DNA from 3 places in the Streptomyces similanensis genome. Region 2 is predicted to be linked to each of the others. Evidence: riboswitches for the same ligand, from Rfam matches in the RefSeq annotation. Region 2 holds a riboswitch; each other region holds the start of a gene.

Region 1 (5,322 bases), on a different contig from region 2:
GTACGGGATGGGCTCAAGGCCGGTCACACGGCGCGAGGCGTCGTCCCAGACGGGGCGGACGCCGAGCAGGGCGAGCGCCTCGGCGACGTCGTCGCCGGCGGTGCGCATGGCGCTGGTGCCCCACAGGGACAGGCCGACGGAGGTGGGCCAGGCGCCGTTGTCGGCGCGGTAGCGCTGGAGGAGGGAGTCGGCGAGGGCCTGTCCGGTCTCCCAGGCGAGGCGGGAGGGGACGGCCTTGGGATCGACGGAGTAGAAGTTGCGGCCGGTCGGCAGGACGTTGACCAGGCCGCGCAGCGGGGAGCCGGAGGGGCCGGCCGGGACGAAGCCGCCGGCCAGGGCGTGCACGGTGTGGTCCAGCTCCGCCGTGGTCGCCGCGAGCCGGGGGACGACCTCGCGGGCGGCGAACTCAAGGACGGCGGCGACATGTTCGCCGTGCTCGACGGGGACGGCGGCCGGGTCCCAGTGCGCGTCCTCCATCGCCTTCACCAGGGCCCGCGCCTGCTCCTCGGCCGCGTCGGCCGTCGTGCGGGTCGCGGCGGACTCGTCCAGGCCGAGGGCCTCGCGCAGACCGGGGAGGGCGGTGGTGCCGCCCCAGATCTGGCGGGCGCGCAGGATGGCGAGGACGAGGTTGACGCGGTCCTCGCCGGCGGGCGCGGTGCCGAGGACGTGGAGGCCGTCGCGGATCTGGGCGTCCTTGACCTCGCAGAGCCAGCCGTCGACGTGGAGGAGGAAGTCGTCGAAGCCGTCGTCGTCGGGGCGGTCGTCCAGGCCGAGATCGTGGTCGAGGCGGGCGGCCTGGATGAGGGTCCAGATCTGGGCGCGGATGGCGGGCAGCTTGGCCGGGTCCATGGCGGAGATCTGTGCGTACTCGTCGAGGAGTTGTTCCAGCCGTGCGATGTCGCCGTAGGAGTCGGCGCGGGCCATGGGCGGGACGAGGTGGTCGACGAGGGTCGCGTGGGCGCGGCGTTTGGCCTGGGTGCCTTCGCCGGGGTCGTTGACCAGGAAGGGGTAGACCAGGGGGAGGTCGCCGAGGGCGGCGTCGGGGCCGCAGGCGGCGGAGAGGCCGGCGTTCTTGCCGGGCAGCCATTCCAGGTTGCCGTGCTTGCCGAGGTGGATCATCGCGTCGGCGCCGAAGCCGCCGTCGGTCTGCGGGGCGGCGATCCACCGGTAGGCGGCCAGGTAGTGGTGGGACGGCGGGAGGTCGGGGTCGTGGTAGATGGCGATCGGGTTCTCGCCGAAGCCGCGCGGGGGCTGGATGAGGATGAGCAGGTTGCCGAAGCGCAGGGCCGCCAGGACGATGTCGCCCTCCTTGTCGCGGCTGCGGTCGACGAACATCTCGCCGGGCGGCGGGCCCCAGTGCTCCTCCACCGCCGTGCGCAGGCTCTCGGGCAGGGTCGCGAACCAGCGGCGGTAGTCGGCGGCCGGGATGCGCACCGGGTTGCGCGCCAACTGCTCCTCGGTGAGCCAGTCCTGGTCGTGGCCGCCCGCCTCGATGAGCGCGCGGATCAGTTCGTCGCCGTCGCCCGAGGCCAGGCCGGGGACGTCGACCCCGCCGAAGTCGTATCCCTCGTCCCGCAGGCGGCGCAGCAGGGCGACGGCGCTGGCGGGGGTGTCCAGGCCGACGGCGTTGCCGATGCGGGAGTGCTTGGTCGGGTAGGCGGACAGGACGAGGGCGAGACGCTTGCGGACGGGCGGGATGTGGCGAAGCCGGGCGTGGCGTACGGCGATTCCGGCGACGCGGGCGGATCGCTCGGGGTCGGCGACGTAGGCGGGCAGGCCGTCGGCGTCGATCTCCTTGAAGGAGAACGGCACGGTGATCAGGCGGCCGTCGAACTCGGGCACGGCGATCTGGCTGGCCGCGTCGAGCGGGGAGACGCCCTCGTCGTTCTCCTCCCATGTCGTGCGCGAGCTGGTCAGGCACAGGGCCTGCAGGATCGGGACGTCCAGCGCGGTGAGCGCGCCGGCGTCCCAGGACTCGTCGTCCTGCCCGGCCGACGCCTCGGCGGGCCTGGTGCCGCCGGCCGCCAGCACGGTGGTGACGATCACGTCGGCGGCGCGCAGTTCGTCGATCAGCTCCGGCTCGGGGGCGCGCAGGGAGGCGACGTAGAGGGGCAGCGGGCGGCCGCCCGCGTCCTCGACGGCGTCGCACAGGGCGTGGACGAAGGCCGTGTTGCCGCTCATGTGGTGGGCGCGGTAGTAGAGCACGGCGACGGTCGGGCCGTCTGCCTTCGGCTCCGGGCGCTGCAAGGGTCCCCAGGAGGGGGCGGGGGCGGGCGCGTCGAATCCGTGGCCGGTGAGCAGCACCGTGTCGGAGAGGAACCGGGCCAGGTGTTCCAGGTTGGCGGGGCCGCCGTGGGCGAGGTAGGCGTGTGCCTCGGCGGCGATGCCGATGGGGACGGTGGAAGCGGCCATCAGCTGCGCGTCGGGGGCCTGTTCACCGGTGAGGACGATGACCGGGCGCCCGTCCGCGAGGAGCAGGTCCAAGCCGTCCTGCCAGGCTCGGATCCCGCCGAGAAGGCGAACGACGACGAGCCCGACGCCGTCGAGGAGGGCCGGAAGCCGGTCCAGCGGAAGTCGGGCCGGGTTGGCGAAGCGGTAGGCGACCGGGCCGCCGGCCGCGCGGGCGCTGAGCAGGTCGGTGTCGGAGGTCGACAGGAGCAGGATGTCGCGGGCGTGCGGGGCACGCTCCCCGGACGGAGTGGGCATGCGTCGCCTGGCCTTCCTCGGGGTCCGCGCCCCGGGCGGTGTGGAATGAGTCACCCCGTCGGGCAGAGCCGACCCGGGAAAGGGAGTTCCTGACTCGCCCGGCCTTCGAGGGGCCGGGCTCACAGTGGCGGGACCGTGCCGGATTCACACCGGCTTCCTCCCCTGTCGCCGTGCGGGCGATCGGTGGACCGGGTGATCCACCGGGGATCATAGTAAGGGTCACGGAATGCGCGCAGGGCGTACATCGGGTGTGATCGTAGGTATGCTCACCGCCATGCCCACGGCAATGCCTCCTTCGTCGTCCCAGGCCACACCGGCCGCGCGGGACCGCGGTGACGCGTGCCCCGGGACGCTGCGGCTGCACACGGCGGACGACGGAGCGCTGGCCCGTGTCCGGCTGCCCGGCGGCGTACTGACCGCGGATCAGGCGCGGGCTCTCGGCGACGCCGCGCGCCGGCTGGGCGACGGCGATCTGCACCTGACCTCGCGAGGCAATGTGCAGCTGCGCGGACTGGCACAGGGGTGCGGTGCGGAACTGGCGGCCGTGCTGGACTCGGCCGGGCTGCTGCCCTCGTGGGAGCACGAACGGGTGCGGAACATCGTCGCCTCGCCGCTGTCCGGCCTCGACGGCGGTGGTCTGCGGGACGTACGGCCCTGGCTGACGGCCCTGGACGCCGCGTTGTGCGCGAGTGACACCGCGACGGGCCTGTCGGGGCGGTTCCTGTTCGCCTTGGACGACGGGCGCGGTGACGTGGCCGCACTCGGTGCGGACGTCACCGTGCGCGCGGTCGCGGAAACGGGGGCGTGGCTCGCCCCCGGGTCGGTCCGCGTGGCCGCCGGGGACACGGCACGCGCGGCGCTGGCGGCCGCCGAGGCGTTCCTCGACGCGGCGCGCTCGCAGGGAGCACGAGCCTGGCGGATTTCCGAACTCATGCTGCCCGAGGGTGAGATGGACCGCCTGGTGCGCGATCGCCTGACTGCTGAGGGGATCGGCCACGAGGAGTCGCCCCAGCCGGCCGGCGTCCTCGACGGCCCGCGGCCAGGTGTCGTCGAAGGTGCGCTGTCCGTGCACGTGCCGCTGGGGAGGCTCTCGGCCCGACAGTGGGACGAGCTGGCCCGTGTGTGCGTGACCGAGCTGCGGCTGACGCCCTGGCGCGGTGTCGTCGTTCCCCTGGGGAACGCGTCCGCGGCACAGGCGGCCGAGACGTTCGCCCGTCTCGGCGCGGCCGGCCTGGTGACCGATCCCTCCTCTCCCTGGCTCGGCGTGGGCGCGTGCGTCGGCCGCCCCGGATGCGCCAAGGCGCACGCCGACGTACGGGCGGACGCGGCGCTGTCGCTGGAAGCGACCGACGGTGTCGGCCTCCCCGTGTACTGGTCCGGGTGCGAACGGCGCTGCGGTCACCCCCGCGGCGACCACGTCGACGTGGTCGCGACACCGGGCGGGGGTTACCGCGTGTCGGCCGCCACGACCGACCGGAGAGCGCGGACCGTTCCCACCGCCCGACCCGCCCTGATACGCGCCGCCCTGGCGGCGATCACCTCATGAACCGCACGACGACCGAGAGCAGCGAGAAGAACACCGTGACCACCCACGTCTACGAGAAGGACGGCGCGGCCATCTACCGCCAGTCCTTCGCCACCATCCGCGCCGAGGCTGACCTCGCGCACCTGCCCGCGGACGTCGGTCAGGTCGCGGTGCGCATGATCCACGCCTGCGGGATGGTGGACCTAGTCCGGGACCTGTCCTACTCGCCCTCGGTGGTGTCCCGGGCCCGCGAGGCGCTGCGCGCCGGGGCGCCGATCCTGTGCGACGTGCAGATGGTGGCCAGCGGCGTCACCCGCAAGCGGCTGCCCGTCGGCAACGACGTGCTGTGCACGCTGTCCGACCCGGCCGTCCCGGAGCTGGCCGCGAAGCTCGGCACCACGCGCAGTGCCGCCGCGCTCGAACTGTGGCGCGACCGGCTGGACGGAGCGGTCGTCGCGGTCGGCAACGCGCCCACCGCCCTCTTCCGTCTCCTGGAGATGATCGAGGAGGGCGCGCCCCGCCCTGCCGCCGTCATCGGTGTGCCCGTCGGGTTCGTCGGCGCCGCCGAGTCCAAGGACGCGCTGGCCGCGCATCCGTCGGGGCTCGACCACCTGGTGGTGCGCGGTCGTCGCGGTGGCAGCGCCATCGCGGCCGCCGCGCTCAACGCGATCGCGAGCGAGGAAGAGTGAGCGGCAAGCTGTACGGGGTGGGCCTCGGGCCCGGCGACCCTTCTCTGATGACCGTACGGGCGGTCGAGGTCATCGCCGAGGCGGATGTGATCGCCTACCACAGTGCCCGGCACGGGCGGTCCATCGCCCGCTCGATCGCGGCGAAGCATCTGCGCGCCGACCACGTCGAGGAACCGCTGGTCTACCCCGTCACGACCGAGACCACCGACCATCCGGGCGGTTACCGGGGCGCCATGGAGGACTTCTACGCCGAGGCGGCGGCGAAGCTCGCGGCCCACCTCGACGCCGGCCGTACCGTGGCAGTGCTCGCCGAGGGCGATCCGTTCTTCTACGGCTCCTACATGCACATGCACAAACGGCTCGCCGACCGCTACGAGACCGAGGTGATTCCCGGCGTCACCT
Region 2 (5,322 bases):
GCCATCAACGCGCTCACCCACGAGATGGTGCGCCGCATCGACGCCGCGCTCACCGTCTGGGAGCACGATCCGGCGGTGGAGACCGTCGTCGTCAGCGGCGCGGGGGAGCGGGGTCTGTGCGCGGGCGGTGACATCCGCGCCATCCACGACGACGCCCGTGACGGCGACGGTTCGGCGGCCGCCGCGTTCTGGCGCGACGAGTACCGGCTCAACGCCCGGATCGCCCGCTACCCCAAGCCGTACGTCGCCCTCATGGACGGCATCGTGATGGGCGGCGGCGTCGGCGTCTCCGCGCACGGCAGCGTGCGGATCGTCACCGAGCGCTCCCGGATCGCCATGCCCGAGACCGGCATCGGCTTCGTCCCGGACGTCGGCGGCACCCACCTGCTGGCCCTCGCCCCGGGCGAACTGGGCACCCACCTCGCCCTGACCGGCGCGCAGATCGGCGCCGACGACGCCCTGCTGTGCGGCCTCGCCGACCACTACCTCCCCTCCACCCACCTCACCGACCTCCTCACCGACCTCGCCGACCTGCCCGTGCACGACGCCCTGGAACGCCACGTACAGCAGCCCGCGGAAGGCGAGTTGGCCGCCCGGCGGGAGTGGATCGACGCCTGCTACGCCGCCGACACCGTCGAGGAGATCGTCGACCGGCTGCGCGGCTACGGCGAACCGGCCGCCGAACAGACCGCGAAAACCCTGCTGACCAGGTCGCCCACCTCCCTGAAGGTGACCCTCGCCGCGCTGCGCCGGGCCCGCCGCCTCGGCTCGCTGGAGCGGGTCCTCGACCAGGAGTACCGCGTCTCCCGCGCCTGCCTGCGCGGCCCCGACCTGGTGGAGGGCATCCGCGCCCAGGTCATCGACAAGGACCGCGACCCGCACTGGTCGCCGCGGACCCTGGCCGAGGTCCCGGAGGCCGACGTCGAGCGTTTCTTCGCACCCCTCGGCGACCGGGAACTCGGGCTGGCCTCGTCCTGAGGGCGCCACCCGGTGCGAGAGGAAGATCACTGCGGGTGGACGCGGTCTTGGCCCTGCCCGTCGCACACGGTACCGTCGACGCGATATAGACGAGGGCAAGACGGAAGCCGGTGCAAGTCCGGCACGGTCGCGCCACTGTGAGCGGACGCCTCGGGGCGGTTCGCGAGTCAGACCCGTAGTCCTCGTCCTGTGCACCACCGAGATGGGACGCGAACTCCCAGAGGAGGCCCTGCCATGGCGCAGCACGTCGCCCAGCCGACCGCCACCACCCCCGTCGTTCCCGCCAAGCTGCCGCTGAAGGCGATAGCTCCCTGGGCGGTCTTCGTCGGCATCCTGATGCTGATCCTGCTCTACTTCGTCGGCGCCGAGCAGGGCGCCACCTCCGTGTTCAGCGGCACGGACGTCCACGAGTGGGTGCACGACGCCCGCCACCTGCTCGGCTTCCCCTGCCACTGACGCGAGGGACGCCGCACGCCCATGAACTCCGCAACCGTCAGAAACCTGCTCGTCCGCGGCATGCTCGCCGGCCTCGCGGCCGGTGTGCTCGCCCTGGTCGTCGCCTATCTCCTCGGTGAGCCGAGCGTCGACAAGGCGATCAGCTTCGAGGACGCCCATTCCCACGAGCACGAGATGGAAGTCGTCTCGCGCTCCTTGCAGTCCACCGCCGGTCTCGCCACCGGCGTCCTGGTCTACGGCGTCGCCTTCGGCGGCATCGCCGCGCTCGCCTACTGCTTCGCGCTCGGCCGCGTCGGCCGCTTCTCGCCGCGGGCCACCGCGCTGCTGCTGTCCGGCTGCGCGCTGCTCGCCGTGTACGTCGTGCCGTTCCTGAAGTACCCGGCCAACCCGCCGTCGGTCGGCGACCCCGACACCATCGGCAAGCGGACCACCCTGTACTTCCTGATGATGGTGCTCAGCGTGCTCCTGGCGGTCGCCGCCGCCATCCTCGGCAAGCGCCTGGCGCCCAGCCTGGGCACCTGGTGGGCGACGGTCGTGGCGGTGGCCGCGTTCGCCGTCGTGATCGGGCTCGCCTACGCGTTCCTGCCGGTCATCAACGAGGTGCCGGCGGACTTCCCGGCCGCCCTGCTGTGGCGGTTCCGGCTCTCCGCACTGGCCATCCAGTCCGCGCTGTGGGGCGGATTCGGTCTGCTCTTCGGCGAGTTGGCCGAGCGGCAGCTCAACCCCAAGCCCGCGAAGGCGGACTCCGGCCGAGCGGTTCCGGCCGCCAACTGAATCCTTCCGAACAGCAAGAGGGCCCGTCGGAACCATCCGGGGGCCCTCTCGCGTTCTCCGGGGCGACCACCCGGGCGAGGAACGGAGAACCCCCGTGGCGAAACGTCGCCAACCGCGCCGCATCACCCTCGGCGGCCGCGAGGCGGTCGCCCTCACGGTGGAGGAGTACGAGCAACTCATCGCCAGCCGACGGCAGATCGGCGGTCAGAGCGCACGGGTGCGGGTCCTCGCCCACGAGGCCAAGCGCACCGAACAGCTCCTGCACGACCTGGAGTCGCTGATCGGCCCGCCGCACGAGAGCTGCGCCCACGAACCGGACACCACCTGCCTGCGGTGCGCGGTGGCGGCCCTGCTCCGCCGCCACCGGACGCCCTCGCCCTGACCAACCGGTGCCCCTGACCACCCGGTGCCCCTGACCACCCGGTGACCCTGACCACCCGGTGACCCTGACGGCCCCGCCGCCCCTGCGACCCCGGCGGGCCGGCCCCCACCCGCCGGGCGGTCACACCGCCGGGCCGAGGAGTTCGGCGACGAGGGCGGCGACCTGCTCCACCTCGATGAGGAAGCCGTCGTGACCGTACGGGGACTCGATCACCCGGAGGCGGTCGGCGGCGGCGATGCCGGCCGCCAACTCGGCCTGCTGGTACAGCGGATAGAGACGGTCCGTGTCCACCCCGGCGACGAGCGTCGGCGCGGTCACCCGCCTCAGGGCGGCGCGCGTCCCGCCGCGACCGCGGCCGACGTCATGGCTGTTCATGGCCTCGGTGAGGGTGACGTAGCTGCCCGCGTCGAAGCGGCGTACGAGCTTGGCGGCGTGGTGGTCGAGATAGGACTCGACCTGGTAGCGGCCGCCGTTCCAGGGGTCCTCCGCGCCCTGCGGCGTCCGGCCGAAGCGGCCGCGCAGCTCCGGTTCGCTGCGGTAGGTGACGTGGGCGAGGCGGCGGGCGAGGCCGAGCCCGGCGTGCGGGCCGCGTCCGGGGCCCGCGTCGTGGTAGTCGCCGCCCCGCCAGTGCGGATCGTCGCGTACGGCGCGCAGCTGGATGTTCGCCCACGCGATCTGCTCCGCGCTCGCCGCGGCCGTCGTGGCGAGCAGCAGCAGCGCCCCCGTCCGCTCCGGATGCGCCACGGCCCACTCCAGCGCCCGCATCCCGCCCATCGACCCGCCGACGACCAGCGCCCAGCGGTCGATGCCGAGCGCGTCGGCCAAGTCCGCCTCGACGGCCACTTGGTCACGTTGCGTCAGGAACGGGAAGCGGCCGCCCCAGTGGCGTCCGCCGGGGTCGGGGGAGGACGGGCCGGTGCTGCCCTGGCAGCCGCCGAGGACGTTCGGCGCGACGACGAACCAGCGGTCCGGGTCGAGCGCGCGCCGGGCGCCGATCAGCCCGTCCCACCAGCCGGGGCTGGGATGGCCGGGGCCGGCCGGGCCCGCGACGTGGCTGTCGCCGGTCAGCGCGTGCAGCACCAGCACCGCGTTGGACCGGTCCGGCGCCGGCCGCCCCCACGTCTCGAACGCCAGCCGCACTCCCGGGAGTTCGCCGCCCGCCTCCAGCGCGAGCGGCGAGGCGCGCTCGTACCACCGGCGGCGGCCGGGCGGGTCCCCCTCCCGCCAGGCCCCGGAGGCCGGCGGGAGGGGGACCTCGGAGGACGTCAGCACGGTGTTCAGGACGCGCCCTTCGCCGCGCGGAACCCCGCCTCCAGGTCGGCCTTCAGATCGGCGAGGTTCTCCAGCCCGACCGACAGGCGCACCAGGCCCGGGGCGGCGCCGGTGGCCGCCGCCTGCTCCTCGTCCAGCTGGCTGTGCGTGGTCGAGGCCGGGTGGATGATCAGGCTGCGCACATCGCCGATGTTGGCGAGGTGGCTGAAGAGCTCGACCGCGTCCACGAACCGCTTCCCCGCCTCCACGCCGTCCCGCAGCTCGAAGGAGACCAGCGCGCCCGCACCCCGGGGCAGGTACGTGCGCCCCGCCTCGTACCACGCGCTGGACTCCAGCCCCGGGTAGTGCACCGCGGCCACCTCGTCCCGCTGCTCCAGCCACTGGGCCAGCGCCAGCGCGTTGGCCGAGTGCCGCTCGATGCGCAGGCTCAGCGTCTCCACGCCTTGCAGCAGCAGGAAGGCGGAGTGCGGGGAGAGGGCCGGACCGAGATCGCGCAGCAGCTGCACCCGCAGCTTGACGGCGAAGGCGCCCGGGCCGAGCGCCGGCCAGTACCGCAGGCCGTGGTAGCTCGGGTCGGGCTCGTCGAAGTCCGTGAACCGCTCGGCGTGCGCACCGAAGTCGAAGGTGCCGCCGTCGACCACCACGCCCGCGATCGCCGTGCCGTGCCCGCCGAGGAACTTGGTCGCCGAGTGCACGACGACGTCCGCCCCGTGCTCGATGGGCCGCAGCAGGTACGGGGTCGGCAGGGTGTTGTCCACGATCAGCGGCAGCCCGGCCGCGTGCGCCACGTCCGCGACCGCCCGCACGTCGAGCACGTCACCGCGCGGGTTGCCCAGCGTCTCGGCGAACAGCGCCTTGGTGTTCGGCCGGATCGCCGCCCGCCACGCCTCGGCGTCGCCCGGGTCGTCCACGAACGACACCTCGACGCCCAGCTTCGGCAGCGTGTGCCGGAACAGGTTGTAGGTGCCGCCGTACAGCGACGTGCTGGAGACGATGTGGTCGCCGGCGCTCGCCACCGTCAGGATCGCCAGTGTCTCCGCCGCCTGCCCGGAGGCGAGCGCGACGGCCGCGACCCCGCCCTCCAGGGCCGCGATCCGCTGTTCGAAGACGTCCTGGGTGGGGTTGTGGATGCGGGTGTAGATGTTGCCCGGCTCGGCCAGCGAGAACAGGTCGGCGGCGTGCCGCGTGTCCCGGAACACGAACGACGTCGTCTGGTAGATGGGCGTCGCCCGGGCGCCGGTCGTCGGGTCGGGCACGGCGCCCGCGTGGATCTGCTTGGTCTCGAACGACCAGGCGGAGGTGTCGGGGCCGGGAGGCTCCTCCTCGGGGGTGTGGCTGGCGGTGACGGAGTCGATGGGCTGGCTCATGTCGTGCTCCCTGGTGCGGAGGGCGAGGACGCCCGCGGTACGGGGACGCCCTGGTGCGGGCGGGTACGGGAAGGACGCGGCGGGACCGCGGAG
Region 3 (5,322 bases), on a different contig from region 2:
GAGGTGCTGCTCGCCCGGGGTGAGCTTGGCGAGGTCGGCGACGTCCGAGTGGAGGTCGACCTCCTCGACGTGCCAGGTGTTCTTGATGGCGTCCCGGTAGCGCTCGTAGAAGTCCGGGTAGCGCATGGGGCGCAGGGTCAGTTCGAAGCCCGGGTCGAGCAGGTTCTGGGTGGAGCGGTCGGTGGTCATTACTGGCATGCCTCGCAGGACTCGGGGTTTTCGAGGGAGCAGGCGACGGCGTCCGGATCGGCCGCCTGCTGGACGGGAAGGGGCGCCTGGGCGCGGGTCTGGCCCTGGGCGGCGCGGGCGATCCGGGTCGCCGGGCGCGAACGCAGGTAGTACGTCGTCTTCAGACCCTGCTTCCAGGCGTACGCGTACATCGAGGAGAGCTTGCCGATGGTCGGCGTCTCCAGGAACAGGTTCAGCGACTGGGCCTGGTCGAGGAACGGGGTGCGGGCGGCGGCCATGTCGATCAGGCCGCGCTGCCCGATCTCCCACGCCGTGCGGTACAGCGCCCGCACCTCGGCCGGGATCCAGGCGAAGCTCTGCACCGAGCCGTTGGCCTCGCGCAGCGCCTCACGGGTGCGGGCGTCCCACACGCCCAGCGCCTTCAGGTCGTTCACCAGGTAGGAGTTGACCTGGAGGAACTCGCCGGAGAGCGTCTCGCGCTTGAACAGGTTGGAGACCTGCGGCTCGATGCACTCGTAGACGCCCGCGATCGAGGCGATGGTGGCGGTCGGCGCGATCGCCAGCAGCAGCGAGTTGCGCATGCCGACGGCGGCGATCCGCTCGCGCAGCGCCGCCCACCGCTCGGGCCAGGTCAGGGACACGTCGTAGTGGTCGGGGTGCAGCACGCCGCGGGCGGTGCGGGTCTTCTCCCAGGCCGGCAGCGGCCCGTGCCGCTCGGCGAGGTCGGCGGACGCCTCGTAGGCGGCGAGCATGATCCGCTCGGCGATCCGGGTGGACAGGGCCTTCGCCTCGGCGGAGTCGAAGGGCAGGCGCAGCTTGAAGAAGACGTCCTGGAGGCCCATCATGCCCAGGCCGACCGGCCGCCAGCGGGCGTTGGAGCGGCCCGCCTGCTCGGTCGGGTAGAAGTTGATGTCGACCACGCGGTCCAGGAAGGTCACGGCGGTGCGGACGGTCTCGTCCAGCCGCTCCCAGTCGATGGCACCCTCGCTCCCGTCGCTCCCGTCGTCCCCGGCGCGCACGAACGCGCCCAGGTTGACCGAGCCCAGGTTGCACACCGCGGTCTCGCCGTCGTCGGTGACCTCCAGGATCTCCGTGCACAGGTTCGAGGAGTGAATCACGTGGCCCGGCTCGGCCGTCTGGTTGGCGGTGCGGTTGGCGGCGTCCTTGAAGGTCATCCAGCCGTTGCCGGTCTGCGCCAGGGTGCGCATCATCCGGCCATACAGCTCGCGGGCCGGCATCGTCTTCCTGGCCAGGCCCTTCGCCTCGGCCGCGCGGTAGGCGGCGTCGAACTCCGCGCCCCACAGGTCCACCAGCTCGGGCACGTCCGCGGGCGAGAACAGCGACCACCGCGCGTCCTCGTCGACCCGGCGCATGAACTCGTCCGGGATCCAGTGCGCCAGGTTCAGGTTGTGGGTGCGGCGGGCGTCCTCGCCGGTGTTGTCCCGCAGCTCCAGGAACTCCTCGATGTCGGAGTGCCAGGTCTCCAGGTAGACCGCGGCCGCGCCCTTGCGCCGGCCGCCCTGGTTCACGGCGGCCACCGAGGCGTCCAGGGTCTTCAGGAACGGCACGATGCCGTTGGAGTGGCCGTTGGTGCCGCGGATCAGCGAACCGCGCGAACGGACGCGGGAGTAGGCGATGCCGATGCCGCCGGCGTGCTTGGAGAGGCGGGCGACCTGGTGGTAGCGGTCGTAGATGCTGTCCAGCTCGTCCTGCGGGGAGTCGAGCAGGTAGCAGGACGACATCTGGGGGTGCCGGGTGCCGGAGTTGAAGAGCGTGGGGGAGGAGGGCAGGTAGTCGAGGCGGCTCATGAGCCCGTAGAGCGCCGTGACCTCGTCCACGGAAGGGGCGGTGTCGTCCTGTGCGAGGCCGCTCGCCACCCGCAGCATGAAGTGCTGGGGCGTCTCGATCACCTTGCGGGTGATCGGGTGCCGCAGCAGGTAGCGGCTGTGCAGGGTGCGCAGGCCGAAGTAGCCGAAGCGGTCGTCGGCGGCCGGGTCGACGGCCGCGTCGAGCCGCGCGGCGTGCAGCCGCACGAACGCGGCGGTGCGGTCCGCGACCAGCCCCTCGCGGTGGCCGACCGTGATCGCCTCGGTGAAGCGGGTGACGCCCTGCGAGGCGGCCTCGGCGCGGATGGCGAGGGTCAGCAGCCTGGCCGCCAGCCGCGAGTAGGCGGGGTCCTCGGAGATGAGCCCGGCGGACGCCTCGGTGGCCAGCTCGCGCAGCTCGGCCTCGTCGGCGTGCGCGGAGCGGCCGCGCAGCGCGGCGGCGGCGACCCGGCCGGGGTCGGCGTCGGGGAGGTCGGCGGTCAGCTCGGTCAGGGTCCGCAGCAGCGCGGCACCGGGACCGTCGGTCTCCAGGCGGTGGACGACTGAAGCCGGATCCGCAGGCGCGATGGTCACTTGGGGCTCTCCCTCGCTCGGCACGGGGCCTCGCCGAGGGCATGCGGCAGTACACGAGCGCACGCGGCGTCGCGTCCACCGGCCCATTCCACGAGGCCCGGACGTCGGCACCCGGACCGGACGGCCGGGCGCACTGTCGACAGGTCCTCGGACTGACGCACGTACCCGGCCATAAGGGCACATGTGTACGTGTACACCGTTGCGGGACAGTTCCGGATTCGCACCGGATTCCCCTGCGACGACAGCGAGCACGAGCATACATCTTGTGCCGGGTGAGGGAGCCACCCCCATATGTAGTGTCGTGGTGACTGCGCAGCGTGTCAGAGGTGCAACGCGTAGGTGAGCAGGGAGAGGTCCAGGAGGTCCGGCAGGGGCTTCCAGTCGCGGTCGGGGGTGCGCGCGAAGCCGAGGCGCTCGTAGAGGCGGTGGGCGGCGTGCATCGTCGGCTGGGTGGACAGGACCAGGCGTGCGCACCCCGAGGTGGCCCGCGCACGGTCGACACAGGCCCGTACGAGCGCCTCCCCGACGCCCCGGCCGCGGGCCGCGTGATCGACCGCGAGCATCCGGATCTCGGCCTCCCCGGGTCCGGCGATGTCGGCCATGGCGCCGCCCGACGGCACGAAGGCGACCGCGCCGAGCACGCCGCCGTCCCGCACGGCCACCAGCACCTCGGCCGCGGCGGCCCGCCCGGCCACGTCCCGCAGCACCCCGAGATACGCGTCGTCCTCCCCGAAGTCGAGCAGCCCGTCCCGCAGATAGGCCCGAGCGGTGATCTCCCCGACCACCCCGTACTCCGCGGGCTCGGCCCGCCGCACCACGATGTCCATGTGCGGAGTCTGCCGCAGTTGCACGACGGCGGACCGCTGGTTTTCCGGCGCCGTGAGGCCGCCCGGGGCCGTCCGGGGCCGTGCCCACGGCATCCGTCCGGAGTCGTGGCGCACGGGGACGGCGAAGGGCCGCCGGAGAGTGCTCCGGCGGCCCTTCAAGCGTCCGTGCGGGATCAGTGGGCGCTGCCGGCCGTGGCCGGGGGCAGCTCCACCGCGACGCCGGGGTCGCCCGCGTCCTTGACGTAGTCCTCCGGGCTGGTCTCGTCGACGCCCTCGGGCGCCTTCAGCGCCCGCAGGACGAAGGTCAGGACCACCGTGACGACCACGTTGAGCACGAACGCCGTCAGGCCGATGTAGCCGATCTCGCCGATGCCCGGGATCTCCTTGGCCGAGCCGCCGAAGTGCTTCTGGGTCGGCGAGGCGACGCCGTAGGCCGCGAGCGTGCCGTAGACCATGCCGACCGCCCAGCCGGCGAGCAGCGCCCAGCGGTGGAACCAGCGGGTGAACAGGCCGCCCACTAGCGCCGGGAAGGTCTGGAGGATCCAGATGCCGCCCAGCAGCTGGAAGTTGATGGCGACCGTCTTGTCCATCGTCAGGACGAAGACCAGCGCGCCCACCTTCACCAGCAGCGACACGATCTTGGAGACCTGGGCCTCCTGCTTCGGCGTGGCGTCCTGCTTGATGAAGTCCTTGTAGATGTTGCGGGTGAACAGGTTCGCCGCCGCGATCGACATGATGGCGGCCGGCACCAGCGCGCCGATGCCGATGGCCGCGAAGGCCACGCCCGCGAACCAGTCCGGGAACATGTCCTCGAACAGCTGCGGGATCGCCAGCTGCCCGTTCTGCACCTTCACGCCCGCCGCGATCGCCATGAAGCCCAGCAGCGCGAGCAGGCCCAGCATCAGCGAGTACAGCGGCAGGATCGTGGTGTTGCGGCGGATCACCTCACGGCTCTTCGAGGACAGCGTCGCGGTGATCGAGTGCGGGTACATGAACAGCGCCAGCGCGGAGCCCAGGGCGAGCGTGGCGTACGTCCACTGGTTCGCCTCGCCGGGCACGACCGCGCCGCGCGGTTTGCCGGTGGCCGGGTTGGTCTGCGCGAAGGCGTCGCCGGCCTTGGCGAAGATGTCGTCGAAGCCGCCCAGCTTGATCGGGATGTAGATGATCGCGACCGCGATGACGATGTAGATGAGCGCGTCCTTCACGAACGCGATCAGCGCCGGCGCGCGCAGCCCCGAGGAGTACGTGTACGCCGCCAGCACGCCGAAGGCGATCAGCAGCGGCAGGTCCTTGACGAACCAGTTGGTGTTCTCGCCGCCGCCGACGCCCATCACGTCCAGCACCGCCTGGATGCCGACCAGTTGCAGCGCGATGTACGGCATGGTGGCGAGGATGCCGGTGAGCGCCACCGCCAGCGACAGGCCCTTGGAGCCGAACCGCCCGCGCACGAAGTCGGAGGTCGTCACGTACCCGTGCCGGTGCGAGACCGACCACAGGCGCGGCAGGAAGGTGAAGATCAGCGGGTAGACCAGGATCGTGTACGGCACCGCGAAGAAGCCGGCCGCGCCGGTCGCGTAGATCGCCGCGGGCACGGCCACGAAGGTGTACGCCGTGTACAGGTCGCCGCCGAGCAGGAACCAGGTGACCCAGGTGCCGAACGACCGGCCGCCCAGGCCCCATTCGTCGAGGCTGTGCTCGTTCTCGGCGCGGCGCCAGCGGGCGGCGAGGAAGCCCATGGCGGTGACCAGGACGAAGAAGAAGATGAAGACGCCGAGCGCGACGCCGTTGACGCCGTCCTTCATCGCGCCGCACCGTCCTTCCGGGTCGCGCGGGCGCGCTGGTCGTGCTGCCAGAGCCGGTGGGCGAGCACCGTGAGGATCGTGGAGATGATCACCCACAGCATCTGG

What was found. A riboswitch is a leader RNA that binds a small molecule or an ion and turns the genes downstream of it on or off. The one in region 2 is predicted to bind cobalamin.
Region 1: it holds a riboswitch for cobalamin, as region 2 does, so the genes downstream of both, cobN (cobaltochelatase subunit CobN) here and ABEB07_RS00220 (CbtB domain-containing protein) in region 2, are expected to answer to the same signal.
Region 3: it holds a riboswitch for cobalamin, as region 2 does, so the genes downstream of both, ABEB07_RS01800 (ribonucleoside-diphosphate reductase subunit alpha) here and ABEB07_RS00220 (CbtB domain-containing protein) in region 2, are expected to answer to the same signal.

The regions. Positions count from the first base shown of each region.
Region 1 is NZ_BAABKC010000067.1:14,211-19,532, forward strand. It holds gene cobN (cobaltochelatase subunit CobN) at 1-2,706, opposite strand, end outside; cobalamin riboswitch at 2,770-2,923, opposite strand; gene cobG (precorrin-3B synthase) at 2,969-4,252, shown strand; gene ABEB07_RS22590 (precorrin-8X methylmutase) at 4,249-4,920, shown strand; gene ABEB07_RS22595 (precorrin-2 C(20)-methyltransferase) at 4,917-5,322, shown strand, end outside.
Region 2 is NZ_BAABKC010000001.1:45,886-51,207, reverse strand. It holds gene ABEB07_RS00225 (enoyl-CoA hydratase/isomerase family protein) at 1-978, shown strand, start outside; cobalamin riboswitch at 1,029-1,177, shown strand; gene ABEB07_RS00220 (CbtB domain-containing protein) at 1,213-1,434, shown strand; gene ABEB07_RS00215 (CbtA family protein) at 1,456-2,208, shown strand; gene ABEB07_RS00210 (hypothetical protein) at 2,303-2,590, shown strand; gene metX (homoserine O-acetyltransferase MetX) at 2,711-3,862, opposite strand; gene ABEB07_RS00200 (bifunctional o-acetylhomoserine/o-acetylserine sulfhydrylase) at 3,868-5,229, opposite strand.
Region 3 is NZ_BAABKC010000006.1:32,869-38,190, reverse strand. It holds gene ABEB07_RS01805 (ribonucleotide-diphosphate reductase subunit beta) at 1-189, opposite strand, end outside; gene ABEB07_RS01800 (ribonucleoside-diphosphate reductase subunit alpha) at 189-2,588, opposite strand; cobalamin riboswitch at 2,710-2,846, opposite strand; gene ABEB07_RS01795 (GNAT family N-acetyltransferase) at 2,909-3,415, opposite strand; gene mctP (monocarboxylate uptake permease MctP) at 3,589-5,217, opposite strand; gene ABEB07_RS01785 (DUF3311 domain-containing protein) at 5,214-5,322, opposite strand, start outside.